4 regions of the Oceanobacillus sp. CF4.6 genome follow, and region 3 is predicted to be linked to each of the others. Evidence: riboswitches for the same ligand, from Rfam matches in the RefSeq annotation. Region 3 holds a riboswitch; each other region holds the start of a gene.
The links. A riboswitch is a leader RNA that binds a small molecule or an ion and turns the genes downstream of it on or off. The one in region 3 is predicted to bind cobalamin.
Positions count from the first base shown of each region.

Region 1: it holds a riboswitch for cobalamin, as region 3 does, so the genes downstream of both, ACHABU_RS00570 (DUF4430 domain-containing protein) here and ACHABU_RS14595 (acyl-CoA thioesterase) in region 3, are expected to answer to the same signal.
Region 2: it holds a riboswitch for cobalamin, as region 3 does, so the genes downstream of both, ACHABU_RS05375 (ABC transporter substrate-binding protein) here and ACHABU_RS14595 (acyl-CoA thioesterase) in region 3, are expected to answer to the same signal.
Region 4: it holds a riboswitch for cobalamin, as region 3 does, so the genes downstream of both, ACHABU_RS08115 (ribonucleoside-diphosphate reductase subunit alpha) here and ACHABU_RS14595 (acyl-CoA thioesterase) in region 3, are expected to answer to the same signal.

Region 1 is NZ_JBIMEX010000001.1:98,480-101,748, forward strand. It holds gene ACHABU_RS00560 (RNA polymerase sigma factor SigX) at 1-495, opposite strand, end outside; gene ACHABU_RS00565 (ECF transporter S component) at 747-1,262, opposite strand; gene ACHABU_RS00570 (DUF4430 domain-containing protein) at 1,266-1,694, opposite strand; cobalamin riboswitch at 1,865-2,036, opposite strand; gene ACHABU_RS00575 (ATP-binding protein) at 2,107-3,269, opposite strand, start outside.
Region 2 is NZ_JBIMEX010000002.1:366,942-370,210, reverse strand. It holds gene ACHABU_RS05390 (hypothetical protein) at 7-150, shown strand; partial or broken gene ACHABU_RS05385 (DUF981 family protein) at 160-435, opposite strand; gene ACHABU_RS05380 (GNAT family N-acetyltransferase) at 499-1,011, opposite strand; cobalamin riboswitch at 1,447-1,652, shown strand; gene ACHABU_RS05375 (ABC transporter substrate-binding protein) at 1,811-2,833, shown strand; gene ACHABU_RS05370 (FecCD family ABC transporter permease) at 2,796-3,269, shown strand, end outside.
Region 3 is NZ_JBIMEX010000009.1:161,110-164,378, reverse strand. It holds gene ACHABU_RS14605 (GntR family transcriptional regulator) at 417-803, shown strand; gene ACHABU_RS14600 (ATP-binding cassette domain-containing protein) at 800-1,216, shown strand; cobalamin riboswitch at 1,576-1,756, shown strand; gene ACHABU_RS14595 (acyl-CoA thioesterase) at 1,897-2,379, shown strand; gene ACHABU_RS14590 (DUF3219 family protein) at 2,455-2,748, shown strand; gene ACHABU_RS14585 (GNAT family N-acetyltransferase) at 2,899-3,269, shown strand, end outside.
Region 4 is NZ_JBIMEX010000003.1:264,252-267,520, reverse strand. It holds gene ACHABU_RS08120 (ABC transporter ATP-binding protein) at 1-709, shown strand, start outside; cobalamin riboswitch at 911-1,108, shown strand; gene ACHABU_RS08115 (ribonucleoside-diphosphate reductase subunit alpha) at 1,234-3,269, shown strand, end outside.

The DNA.
Region 1 (3,269 bases), on a different contig from region 3:
CTTTTTTAATGTTTTTAGACCTCTATGCTGTGTTGTTTTAACTTTGCTCACACTAAAATTAAGTATTTCAGCTGTTTCCTGAATAGAGAAGGATTGCAGGTATCTTAGAATTAATACACTTTTTTGATCGATTGTACATTTGTCAAGATATCTATAGATTTGCTTCATCTGCTCATTTTTAATAGCTATTTCCTCAGGTAAATCATTTTCATCGGGAATGGATTCACCTTTTTCGGCCCAGTCAAAAAGGTCGATGATTCTACTTCTTTTTCTCTTCAAATAACGGAAATAATCATATGTAACATGTCTTGCAATAGAAAAGAGCCATGTTTTTTCACTGCTCTCCCCCTTAAAGTTTGGGTAAGACTTTAATACTTTAATATATACTTCTTGAATAAGATCTTCAGTCGTTTCTTTCTTTTTCACCATGTAAAAAATGTACTGGAACAGATCCTGATGATAGTTATCATATAACTTATCGAAAATGGCCTTCATGGAGACCCTCCGTTCAACTATATAGTCGTTATTCATATAAAAAGGTTACAATCATACTATATGGTTTGTAATAAAAGCGCAACCTACTGGAAGTGTATGTAAGCCATGATTCACGGAACTATATTATAATAGGTAACTCAACTTTTGCAGAGTAAAATTGAAAAGATGCTTGGTAGAATTAGTTGGCATGGAGATACACATTTTATTGATGCGAAATTGAAGTAGATAAAGAAAAGAATACCAACTGCAAATCAGTTGGTATTCTTGATTGTAAATCTCTTAACAGCATAGTTACTAAATAAATGAGACATAATTGGGTATAAGAGAATAATAAACACTGCATTACCAATAGCATGACTTGTATCAAATGGAAGACCTGCAATGTAATAAGGCCAAAATTGTCCAGTTATTTGATAATTGGTTAATGATATGACAAAACCATACAGATATCCACTGAATACCGCGAAAAGCACCGTGATAAATAGAGGTACACGTTTAAATATTTTACTCAATAAACCGCTTAAAACACCAATGATACCCCATGAAATAATTTGCCATAATGTCCATATCCCCATCCCCATAAGCATGTTGGAAAGAAAGGTTGTCACAATCGCTAAGAGTATTGCTGATAAAGGGCCGAGTATAATGCCGCATATTATAATCAGTGCAGTTACTGGTTGAACATTTGGAATAAACTGGAACACATATCTTCCTGCAATTGCTATAGCAGCCAATAAAGCTATGATTGTAATCTTATATGTGTTCATCGTCTATTCCCAGGATTGTAAATCAAAAACAACTATATCACCAGGAGAAAGTTCGTATTCGTTAGCCCCTACAGTTGGCATTTCATCGTTAACGAAGAACATCCAAGCGGTTTGTTCCTCATCACTTGCTTCGACTCTTTCAATTGATGTAATAAATGCACCATCAAAGTCTGTTTCAATGTAGAAATTTTTCTCCATAACATCCATCAGTATATCGCCTTCTTCAATCGCAATCTCCTGCTCAGTTACGAATTCCTCTCCTTCATTTATCGAAATCGTAATTCGAACAGAATCCTCAGCCACCTCTTCGGAATCAGAAGTTTCATTTGTACTTACTGAAGTATTTTGTTCGGTGTTATTCTCAGATGAACATCCAATCAATAAACCTACTGTCATCAAGATTACTGCTAATTGCAAAATCCATTTTTTCATTGTTTCCCCATCCTTTTGCATTCATGTTACTGGAATTAATCTGTATTCTATAAAAGTATAAAAAAAGTCCGCCTTTAAGTAGTTCAGGCGGATTAAAGACAAACAAATAATAATAGCTGTTACCATGCTTATGTATTTGTATGTCTCAATCGCTTATACCCTCGAAGCATTGAAACAATTGTCTATTGGCAGGTCTACTGACTTATGATTCAAACCTACTTTAAGCCCTTCCCATATGGATTACCATACAGTGGATTGCTTATTTCGTAATCATTTACAGTTGCGAGGACAGTTCCAGACTTCCACTGGATTCCCTTTAATACCAATAACAATATTCAATTATATTATACGATTCAATTCCAATACAAAGTTATCATAGCATAAGAAAATTAAATAGAAAAGCTTTAAAACTTTAAATATTTTCATGATTCTGTGGTAATTTGAAACTGAAAGTAGTCCCTTGATTTAGTTTACTTTTTACTTGGATGGTCCCTTTGTGTGCATCAATTATATTCTTAGCAATGGCAAGACCCAGTCCAGTACCTTTCTTTTCTTTACTCCGTACTCTGGATTTATCAGCCTTATAGAATCGCTCAAAAATAAACGGTAAATCTTCTTCAGGAATCCCACTGCCGCTATCATTCACTTCCACATAAAATTCCTCCGGTTTGTTTGTTACTGCAACCCGGACAGTCCCGCCCTTCGAAGTATGCCTAATCGCATTGTCGATAAGATTGGTAAACACTTGCTCAATTCTGTCAGGGTCAAAACTGGTATTTGGAAAGTCAACGTTCATTGTTAGTGTAAGATCAATCTCGTTATCAGAAGCGAGACCTTTGAATTTATTTACAATTCGTTTGATATAGGATTCAATACCCAACGTTTCCACGTTTAAGTGAATTTGGCCTGATTCCATACGTGCAAGGTCAAGCAGTTCATTAACGAGTCGACCCATTCGTAACGATTCTTCGTGAATAATTTGGGCCAGCTCATTTTTTTCCTCTTTTGTATCGGCAATATCATCGACAATTGCTTCACTGTAACCTTGAAGCATGGATATTGGAGTGCGTAACTCATGTGAAACATTGGCTATAAAATCTTTTCGTAATTTATCCAAACGTCTTTCTTCTGTCATATCACGAATGACAGCTACAGCACCCCTTACATAGGACTGGTCGTATAAAGGTGTCATCAGCATTACGAAATTTCTTCCTTGAAGACTGATCTCTCTTAAAACTGCCTGTTCCCCATCGATGACTTCTTTTAAAGCTTCTTGAAGTTCTGTTGGAAGTTTTCGACTCTCATTCATTACAACATCATTCTCAAAATACCATCCATCGATATATTTCTGGGCAGGCGGATTTATGACCAGAATGTCTCCCTTCCGATTGAGAGTAACTACTCCATCTGCCATCGAACTAACGATACTGGATAATTGTTCCTTCTCCTGACGTAAAGCATTAATATGAAACTTTAGCTGTCTTCCCATTCGATTGAACTCTACAGCAAGTTCTCCGATTTCATCATGCGTCAGTACTGGAACCTTTGTATTAAATTCACCTCTTGTAAGATCAT
Region 2 (3,269 bases), on a different contig from region 3:
GGAGGATTGGGATATGATGTTTCTTTTGGGAACGTTATTCACACAAATATTTCATCTTCCTATTTGGCTAGACATATTGGTTTGAAATCTGGTGTTCCTATTGAGGCTCCAGCTTTAACTCTCAATCGTTTATGTGGATCGGGTATGTAGGCAATTGTTTCAAGTACACAAAATATTTTCATGTTTCATATAAATGTTAGATTTTCTCCATAAAAGTACAGAAATCCCTAAAAGCATTACTCCGAATGCAAGGGAAGGCTCACCAAATATAATGTCATCGAACGGGAATCTGATTTCTGCAAGAACCCAACTTAAAGTCATATGACCACCTGTAGGCGTCAAAATAAATCCTGAAATTGCAAATCCAACAGACCAACCTTTTAATTGTCCTATTTTATTTTGTTTCAATTTAGTAAAAAAACTTATAATTAAAAGTAGTGCAACACCTGACGCATCCCCTTTAAATTTACATGCCTGTAAAACAAAAAAAGGGGCTCATTAAGAGCTCCTTTTAAAATTCATAATAAAGGCTTTTACAATGATTCCGTCATTCATCGGTTCTAAATCGAGTTCCGGAAGACGCTTAAATCCCATACGTTCATAAAGAGATAACGCTTGTTTCATAAAAAAGGCAGTATGAAGACCGATTTGTGCGTGTTTTTCTTCCCTTGAAACGTTTAAACAATGTTCCACTAACGCTTTTCCGATTCCTCTTCCACGAATATCCGGGTCCACCGAAAGCATTCGTATTTCTGGATATTCTTGAACATTCTCGCTAAATTCATACGCTTGAATAGAGGGAGGGAACAAAACAACACTCCCGACAATACGACCGTCTAGTTCGGTTACGTATATTTTTGCATTGTTTTTGGTATCATTATCCGAAAGAATGGTGCTTTTTAATACTTCCCAATGTTCTTTTGGAACCGATTGTTCATGTTCCTTGTAACTTTTTAACCGAAGGCTTCGAACCGCTTCTATTTCTTCAGGATTCATTTCTCTGATTTTCAAGTCCATTCATCTCCTTTAATTATCATTCTATCTTAATTATATACACCAAAGTTTTGCTTTTTGTAAAAAAACATTATTTTAGTTGCAAAAAAAGGAAGATGAACAACAATCTTAGAAAGTTGAATAGATTTTGAAAAAAACTATTTAACATAACCACTAGAAAGTAGTCAAACAACTTCCCATTACCATAACAAAATCTTTCAAGTAAGAATAATACACTAGTAAAGTGGTGAAACATATGAAACTAGAAAACAGTGCAGCAGTCATTACTGGTGGAGCAAACTGTCTTATTACCAGTATTCATTTGTATAACTTTGATAGCCTCTTTGAGTTTTTTTAGAGTCACTGAGATAACGGACGATAAAGCATTCTTACCACGCTAGGGTTTTCAATTTACAAAAAAGAGGAACTATTCTATAATTATCATTAACATAAAAAATAATCAGACAAATAGGTTTTTAAATGACTCCAATATGGAGATTCATTTAAAACGAAGAGGGAAGTTGGTGCAAAACCAACACGGTCCCGCCACTGTGAGCGATGAGGAAGGTTAAAAAATACCCACTGTGTGATTTACATGGGAAGGGTTAACCAACCGTTGATTCGTAAGTCAGGAGACCTGCCTATTTGTTTTTTAAGCTTCCTCGAGGAAAAGGAATGTTTAAAGTGCATCGTAATCTATCTCTCGTAGGTTTTGTGTCATACAGACCTGCTTTTAGAATACATATGTACCTTTCACATTTACGCTTTTCCATAGGGAATGGCGTTTTTTTATGCAAAAATATTAGGAGGAGAAAAGATGCGCGGCAATTTTTTTAAAAAGTGGGGATTATTAGGTCTTGTTCTTTTATTAAGTATTATGATTTTTGCAGGGTGTGGTGCACAGGAGGAAGAACAAACAACACAAGGTGAAGCAGGTGTATCTGATGTTGAAGAAACAAATGAGGATACTGATAAGGAATTAGAAGAAGGAAATGAAGAATTATTTCCGGTAACAATTACAGATGATGCTGATCAAGAGGTTACAATTGAAACCGAACCTGAATCAATTGTTTCAATTCAACCTAGTAATACCGAGATTTCATTTGCCCTCGGATTAGGTGATAAAATAATTGGTGTTTCAGACTATGATAACTATCCCGCTGAGGCTCTGGAAATTCAAAAGGTTGGTGCACAAGATATGAATGCGGAACTTATTCTAAAGCTTATGCCGGATGTAGCACTTGTTACTGATTATCATTACGAAAATCATCAAGATATTTTGAACCAATTTGAAGAAGTAGGAATTAACGTGATAGTTATTGGAAGCGCAACCTCTTTCAACGATGTATATGACCAGATTGAAATGATTGCGACTGCAACAGGAAGTCAAGCACAGGCGGAAGAAATGATTACAGATATGCAAGAGCGCCTCGAATCTATTAAAGAGAAAGCAGAATCTATTACAGATAAAAAGAAAGTTTGGGTTGAAGTGTCACCAGCCCCAGATATTTTTACAACAGGTCAAAATACGTTTATGCATGAAATGCTAGAGTCGATTAACGCCATAAATGCTGCAGAAGAAGAAGAGGGATGGGTGAAACTTACAGAAGAGGAAATTGTTACTTTAAAACCAAATATTATTATTACGACTTATGGGTACTATATAGAAAATCCGGCGGAAGAAGTATTGTCTCGTGAGGGATGGGCGGAGGTTCCTGCCGTGAAAAATGAACAAGTATTTGATGTTGATAACGATACGGTTACAAGGCCAGGTCCTCGCCTAATCGAAGGGGTGGAGACACTTGCTGAGCTCATCTATCCGGAAGTATTTAACGAGTAAAATCGTTTGGTTGTATGTTTTAAGTGGAGGGCTTGTACTTGGTACAGCTCTCCTTGGTTTATTGGAGAGCAGTGTAACCATCCCCATTCCTACAATTTTACATATCGTTTCTGAAAATGCTTTAAATATTGGATGGCTGAACGATATTCCTAAAAATGAAGAAATGATCATATGGAACATCCGTTTACCAAGAGTTTTACTTGCACTCTGTGTTGGTTCATCTCTAGCATTGGCTGGTGCTGCCTTTCAAGGACTTTTACGAAATCCATTAGCAGATCCTTATACAATTGGAGTTTCATCAGGTGCTGCTTTAGGGGCAGTGTTCGTTTTGTTTTTTCAGGTAACCATTATTGGATTAGGAAGTTTCACACTTCCAATATTTGCAATTATTAGTGGATTTATATCTTTGCTCATTGTATTTGGCTTAGTTCGATTA
Region 3 (3,269 bases):
AGAGAAAAATTGTTAATTAAATAAATTTTTCATCTTACATTATCCTGACTCTTGATTGCCTTGTTCCGCAATCTGGCCCGTTTGCTGAACAAAGACCAATCTAGACTCTTTCACTAAACTGCCCCGTTAGTTTAAGTGTAATCGTTCACAATATCTATATTTAGTTTAACATAAATTTTCAGATTACCTTGTAAAATCAAGCGAAAACTAATCAATTTTCAATTTAATGGTAAATTTAAGTATGTCAATTTACATTGATGGTCATTTTACATTACATTTTTAACGTTTGCGACAGGTAACAGAATCCGATGTCTGACTGAGACATTTTTTTAATTAACCTATTGTATTTTTCAGATAATAGAAGTATACTACATTACACGAGTAATGCACTAACTCGCATGAAGGGAGTTGCAGACTTGATTCTTAATTCCAATGGGTCGAAACCAATTTATATACAAATTGCAGGATGGATCGAAACAGAAATATTAAATGGAAAACTCAAAGAAGATGAAAAAGTTTATTCCCAATATAAGCTTGCAGAGATATTTACGATTAATCCTGCAACAGCTGCAAAGGGATTAAATATACTTTCTGATGAAAAAATTCTTTATAACAAACGGGGCCTTGGAAAGTTTGTGACCAAAGATGCTAAAGCAATCATTATGGATAAACGGAAAAATCAGACACTAAAGGGTTTGCTAAAGGAAGTGTCATTGGAGGCGGAAAGGTTAACCGTTGGGGAAGAAGAGTTAATTAAAATGCTTCAGGCTATTCATAACGAACGTAAGGGGGATGCGGAATGAATGTTATTGCATGTAAGGGGTTATCAAAAAAACGAGGACAACTTAAAGCTTTACATGATTTGTTTTTTTCGATTAAGGAAAATACGATTACCGGCTTAATCGGTAGAAATGGGGCAGGCAAGACAACGCTTTTAAAGATACTTACTGGTTATTGGAATGAAACATCTGGTGAGGTTAGCGTGTTTAAAGAAAAGCCATTTAATAATTTACTAGTCTCGGCAAATGTCATCTATGTGGATGATCAAATGGGTTTTTTTACGAGGCTGACATTAAAAGATATTTTAATCGAAGCGGAAAGATTTTATGTAAACTGGGATAAAAAACTGGCAATGCGTCTCTTTGATTATTTTTCTTTTTATCCAAATGATTTTCATACCATTTATCCAAAGGTAAAAAAAGTACATTTAATATGATTATCGACTTATTATCACGTTAGTCATCACTTAGAAGAGATTGAGGATTTACTTGAAGAGGTTCTGCTGATTGATCAAGTTAAAAAATACTTTCACCTTTCCATGGATGAATTGAAAGAATTTGCAATTGGTTTGACAGGAAGAACCGAAATAGTTATGCAGTGGGCAGCAAATAAAGAGGTAAACCACACAGGAACAGTAGGGGTAGACACAACTTATTGTGTCATAAAAAATGGTTATTTAAAGTTCCTGAAAACATAGAAATCAGTAGTGACTCGGATGTTTGGATAGAATATATAAAGTGATTGGGAAGCGTTCGATTCAATGAGCTATTAATAAATTATGTTATACTAAAAGGAATAAATATTTCGCTTTATGAGGACTTTGTATACAAAGTTGAACAGGGGAAGCTGGTGAAAATCCAGCGCGGTCCCGCCACTGTGAAAGAGGAGAATCCATCGAATTCCCTGTTTTAATAAAGGGAAGACAATGGGTTTGTTGATTCTGAGCCAGAAGACCTGCCATAAGGAAAAGTAGCATTTAAATCCTACGGGAGATAGGAGGGTGCATGAACTAATCTAATTTCTGTGCATTTTTTTGCAATGATAATGAGTAGTGTCATTCACAGGCATCTTCCGTAAAAGAAGGTGTTTTTTTATTTGATGAGGAGAAGATACAGTATGGATAAGATAGCTATTAGCGATACCAAAACAATTCAAACACGACTAGTTATGCCACCTGATACTAATCATTTAAATACTATTTTTGGTGGGAAAGTTCTTGCCTATATTGATGAAATTGCCGCTTTAACTGCCATGAAACATGCTAATAGTGCTGTTGTAACAGCTTCAATTGATTCAGTTGATTTTCTATCTTCGGCAAAGGTTGGAGATTCATTGTCCTTGGAGGCTTATGTTACGTATACGGGGACAAGCTCCATGGAAGTCCATGTCAAAGTAACCGCCCATGACTTAATAAGAAATGAAAAGAAATTAACGACAGAATCATTTCTTACCATGGTTGCAGTTAATGAAAATGGAAAACCTGTTCCGGTCCCTGGGGTATTCGCGGAGAGTGAAGTGGAGAAAGAGTTATATTCATCGGCACCAGCGAGAAAAGAGAATCGCCTACGACGTAATGCTTATAGGCAGAAACAGATGTAATGGCCAGGAGTTGTCCGACTAAACAATTTTGCTGAAAACGGTTAGTATTTATACTAAATGGTTGGAGGGATTAAAATGAACGAAAAAGTTGTGATTAACGACGTAACGATTGATGCTATAAACTTTCAAGAAGAAACAGTGAAAAAGGATGGAAGGGCATTAAAGAAAATAAGATTTGATTTTAAAGTAACCACAGAGGACTATCATGACATCACCACATTGCTGTATAAAAATGATTTCATGGTAAAGATGCCTGATAAAAGCCTTGAATTCCCAGCTGTTATTCATCGTTACTCCACCTCTATTACTAATTTGTATGAAGCAGGGGCGGTTGGCGATTTTAAATTGGAATTGTTGGAGAAAGCCTGAAGATCCACCTGTGACGTTCTTAGTCATAGGTTTTTTGGTATATGCAATAAAATCCACCCACAATTATCTGATTATCCTTTTATTATGAAGGGAATCTCCATTTGAATAGAGAAATAAATAATAATGAAATTTCTAAGGAGGTTGTTACATATGAATCCTTTTCTAATTGATTTTCCACAAAAATTTGAGACAGAACGATTGTTGATGAGGGCTCCCAGACCCGGAGATGGGAAAGCAGTAAATCAAGCAATTAAGGCATCTATTAATGAGTTGAGACCATGGATGCCATTCGCCAGGAACGTACCAAGCGAAGAGGAAACAGAAATTAATATTCGTCAGGCTTATATCAAATTTTTATCTAGGGAAGATTTGAGGTTTCATGTATTCTTAAAAGAAACGGGTGAATTTATTGTTTCTTCGGGCCTTCATCGAATCGATTGGAATGTGAGAAAGTTTGAAATAGGTTACTGGGCAGATAGCCGCTATACGGGAAATGGTTATGTTACGGAGGCTGTTGCTGG
Region 4 (3,269 bases), on a different contig from region 3:
GCAACAAGGAGACTTTGTAACGGTCATCGGTAGTAATGGTGCAGGTAAATCAACATTGATGAATGTGATTTCCGGTAACATTCAGCCTGATGTTGGAGATGTTATCATTGACGGGAAACAAGTGGTTCACCTGCCGGAATACAAAAGATCTGCATTTATCGGCAGGGTTTTCCAGGACCCAATGGCAGGAACAGCGCCATCCATGACAATTGAAGAAAATCTTGCGATGGCCTACGCACGTAACAAAAAAAGAAAATTAAAATCTGGAGTAACGAAGAAAAGAAAAGATTTGTTTCGGGAACAGTTAAAAACATTGAATCTTGGATTGGAAGACCGTCTATCCGCCAAGGTTGGTTTGCTGTCGGGTGGTGAAAGACAGGCACTCTCGTTATTAATGGCGACATTTACCCAACCGAATATCCTCCTGCTTGATGAGCATACGGCAGCATTGGATCCGTCCCGTGCAGAATTGATAACATCACTAACTGAAAAAGTAGTCCGGGAATCTGGCCTAACGACGTTAATGGTGACGCATAATATGCAACAGGCCTTGGATCTTGGAAACAGATTAATTATGATGGATAAAGGTCAAATTATATTTGAAGCACAAGGAGAAGCCAAACAGGAACTCACTGTAAAAGATCTTTTGAATGAGTTCCAGCGTATACGTGGCGAACAGTTTGAAGACGATCGGGTAGTTTTGGGATAATTATGTTGATAAATAATGTTAAACAAATACACACGCGGTATGTTAAAAATGCGTGTGTATTTTTATATTACAGTTTTATTAGGTTGACCCTTAAAAACTCTATCAATCTAGAAATGAACGATAGAAAAAGATTGCATAAGTAATATCATTATGCTACTCTTAACACTAGATATTGACTTATCAGAATTTAAAAATACTATATATTGTATATAAAGTTAAGGTGACATAACATTATTTGTCTTAAAAGGGAACTCGGTTAGATTCCGGGACTGTCCCCGCAACTGTAAGTGTGGATGAACGAGAATTCCACTATATTGTTCGTTTAACGGCAGCAATATGGGAAGGACTCTAGTAAAACGATACACAAGTCAGGAGACCTGCCTTCAACTTTGAGTTTCACTTCTCCGGGAAGAGAGATTATGGGATGATAGGAATACAAACTATTTCTGTCGTTTTATAGTCGTTCATCCTTTGGGGAAGGACGGCTTTTTCATTGTACATATAGATATAAGGAGGTAGATCTGATGGTTACAGGTACCATTAACCAACAGGACAAAATTTTACAGACGATTAACGAATCTACGAAAGGACTATCCGTAGAAGTAAACCAATTGATGGAGAAAGCAATGAAAACAATCAATCAGGATACACCAGAAGAAAAAGCAATGGATATCCTTATAAAAATAGCCTTGGAAAACATCGATGAGTCGAATCCAGACTGGACGTTTTCGGCAGCAAGAATTTATTTGAAGGAGCTTTATCGTAAGGCAGCGGCCAATCGAAGCTATAGCGAGGATTCTCGTTATGGATCGCTGTATCATTTGGTGCAAATGTTAACCGATAAAGGGATATATGCACCAAACCTTTACTCCAAATACTCGAAAACAGAAATGGATCTTTTTGAGAAGTTAATTCAACCAGATCGAGATTATCTATTTAACTACTTAGGTATCTATACAATTGCAACGCGTTATCTGGCAACAGATCATAACAAACAGATTTATGAACTTCCCCAGGAACGCTGGATGGTCATAGCGATGTATTTAATGCAGGATGAAGACTTGGCAAAGCGCTCCAAACTGGTGGAGGAAGCTTATTGGGCTTTAAGTAATCTGTATATGACAGTGGCAACGCCAACACTTACAAATGCAGGAAAGACACATGGACAGTTATCCAGCTGCTTTATTGATACGGTGGATGACAGCCTGCAATCGATCTATGACAGCAATACCGATATCGCCAAGCTCTCCAAAAACGGCGGGGGCATAGGTGTCTATATGGGGAAAATACGTGCCAGAGGGAGCTCTATTAAAGGATTTAAAGGAATGTCCAGTGGCGTAGTTCCGTGGATTAAGCAATTAAACAATACAGCGGTAAGTGTTGACCAGCTTGGTACGAGAAAAGGTGCAATTGCCATCTATCTAGATGTTTGGCACAAAGATATCGAATCATTTCTGGACTTGAAGCTGAATAATGGCGATGATCGCATGCGCGCGCATGATATTTTCACGGGTATATGTTTACCGGATTATTTTATGGAAAAGGTCGATAAACGGGAAGATTGGTATTTATTCGATCCTCACGAAGTACGCCAGGTGATGGGATTTTCGCTGGAGGATTTTTATGATGAGGAAAAAGGAAATGGCGAATGGCGGAGGAAATATGAAGCTTGTGTACAATCGGATGCGCTATCCCGAAAGAAGATAGCTGCCATAGATATTATGAAGCGGATTATGAAGTCACAGCTTGAGTCAGGAACTCCGTTTATGTTTTACCGAGATGAAGTTAATAGACAGAACAGCAATTCACATAATGGAATGATTTATTGTTCCAATTTATGTACTGAAATTACCCAAAATCAGTCCCCGACTCAATTTGTAGAGGAATTTCTTGAAAACGAAAATACCATTATTAAAAAGTATCAAGCAGGTGATTATGTTGTTTGTAATTTAAGTTCGATAAATCTTGGAAAAGCAGTTCCGGATAATGTGTTGGATCGTCTGATAAAAATCCAAGTACGTATGCTTGATAATGTGATTGATATCAACACATTACCGATAAAACAAGCAGAACTGACGAATAAAAAGTACCGTGCAATCGGACTGGGTACGTTTGGCTGGCATCATCTTCTTGCCCTTGAAAATATAAAATGGGAAACAGAAGATGCAGTTAATTATGCTGATGAACTGTATGAAAAGGTTGCCTTTCTAACGATAAAAAATAGTATGGAACTGAGTAAGGAAAAAGGGAGTTATCCGGCATTTGAAGGTAGTAAGTGGAGTACGGGTGCTTACTTTACGGAAAAGGGTTATCGAAGTGAAGCTTGGGTCGCTCTTTGGGCAGATGTTGCCATGCATGGCATGCGTAATGGCTATTTAATGGCTATTGCTCCGAACTCAACGACCGCAATGATTGCAGGGTCCACCGCAAGCATTGATCCGATTTTTAATGTATTTTACAATGAGGAGAAAAAGGACTTTAAGATTCCGGTAACAGCACCAGACTTAAATCATCATACGTACGATATTTACCGCCGTTCCGCTTATATTGTCGATCAGCG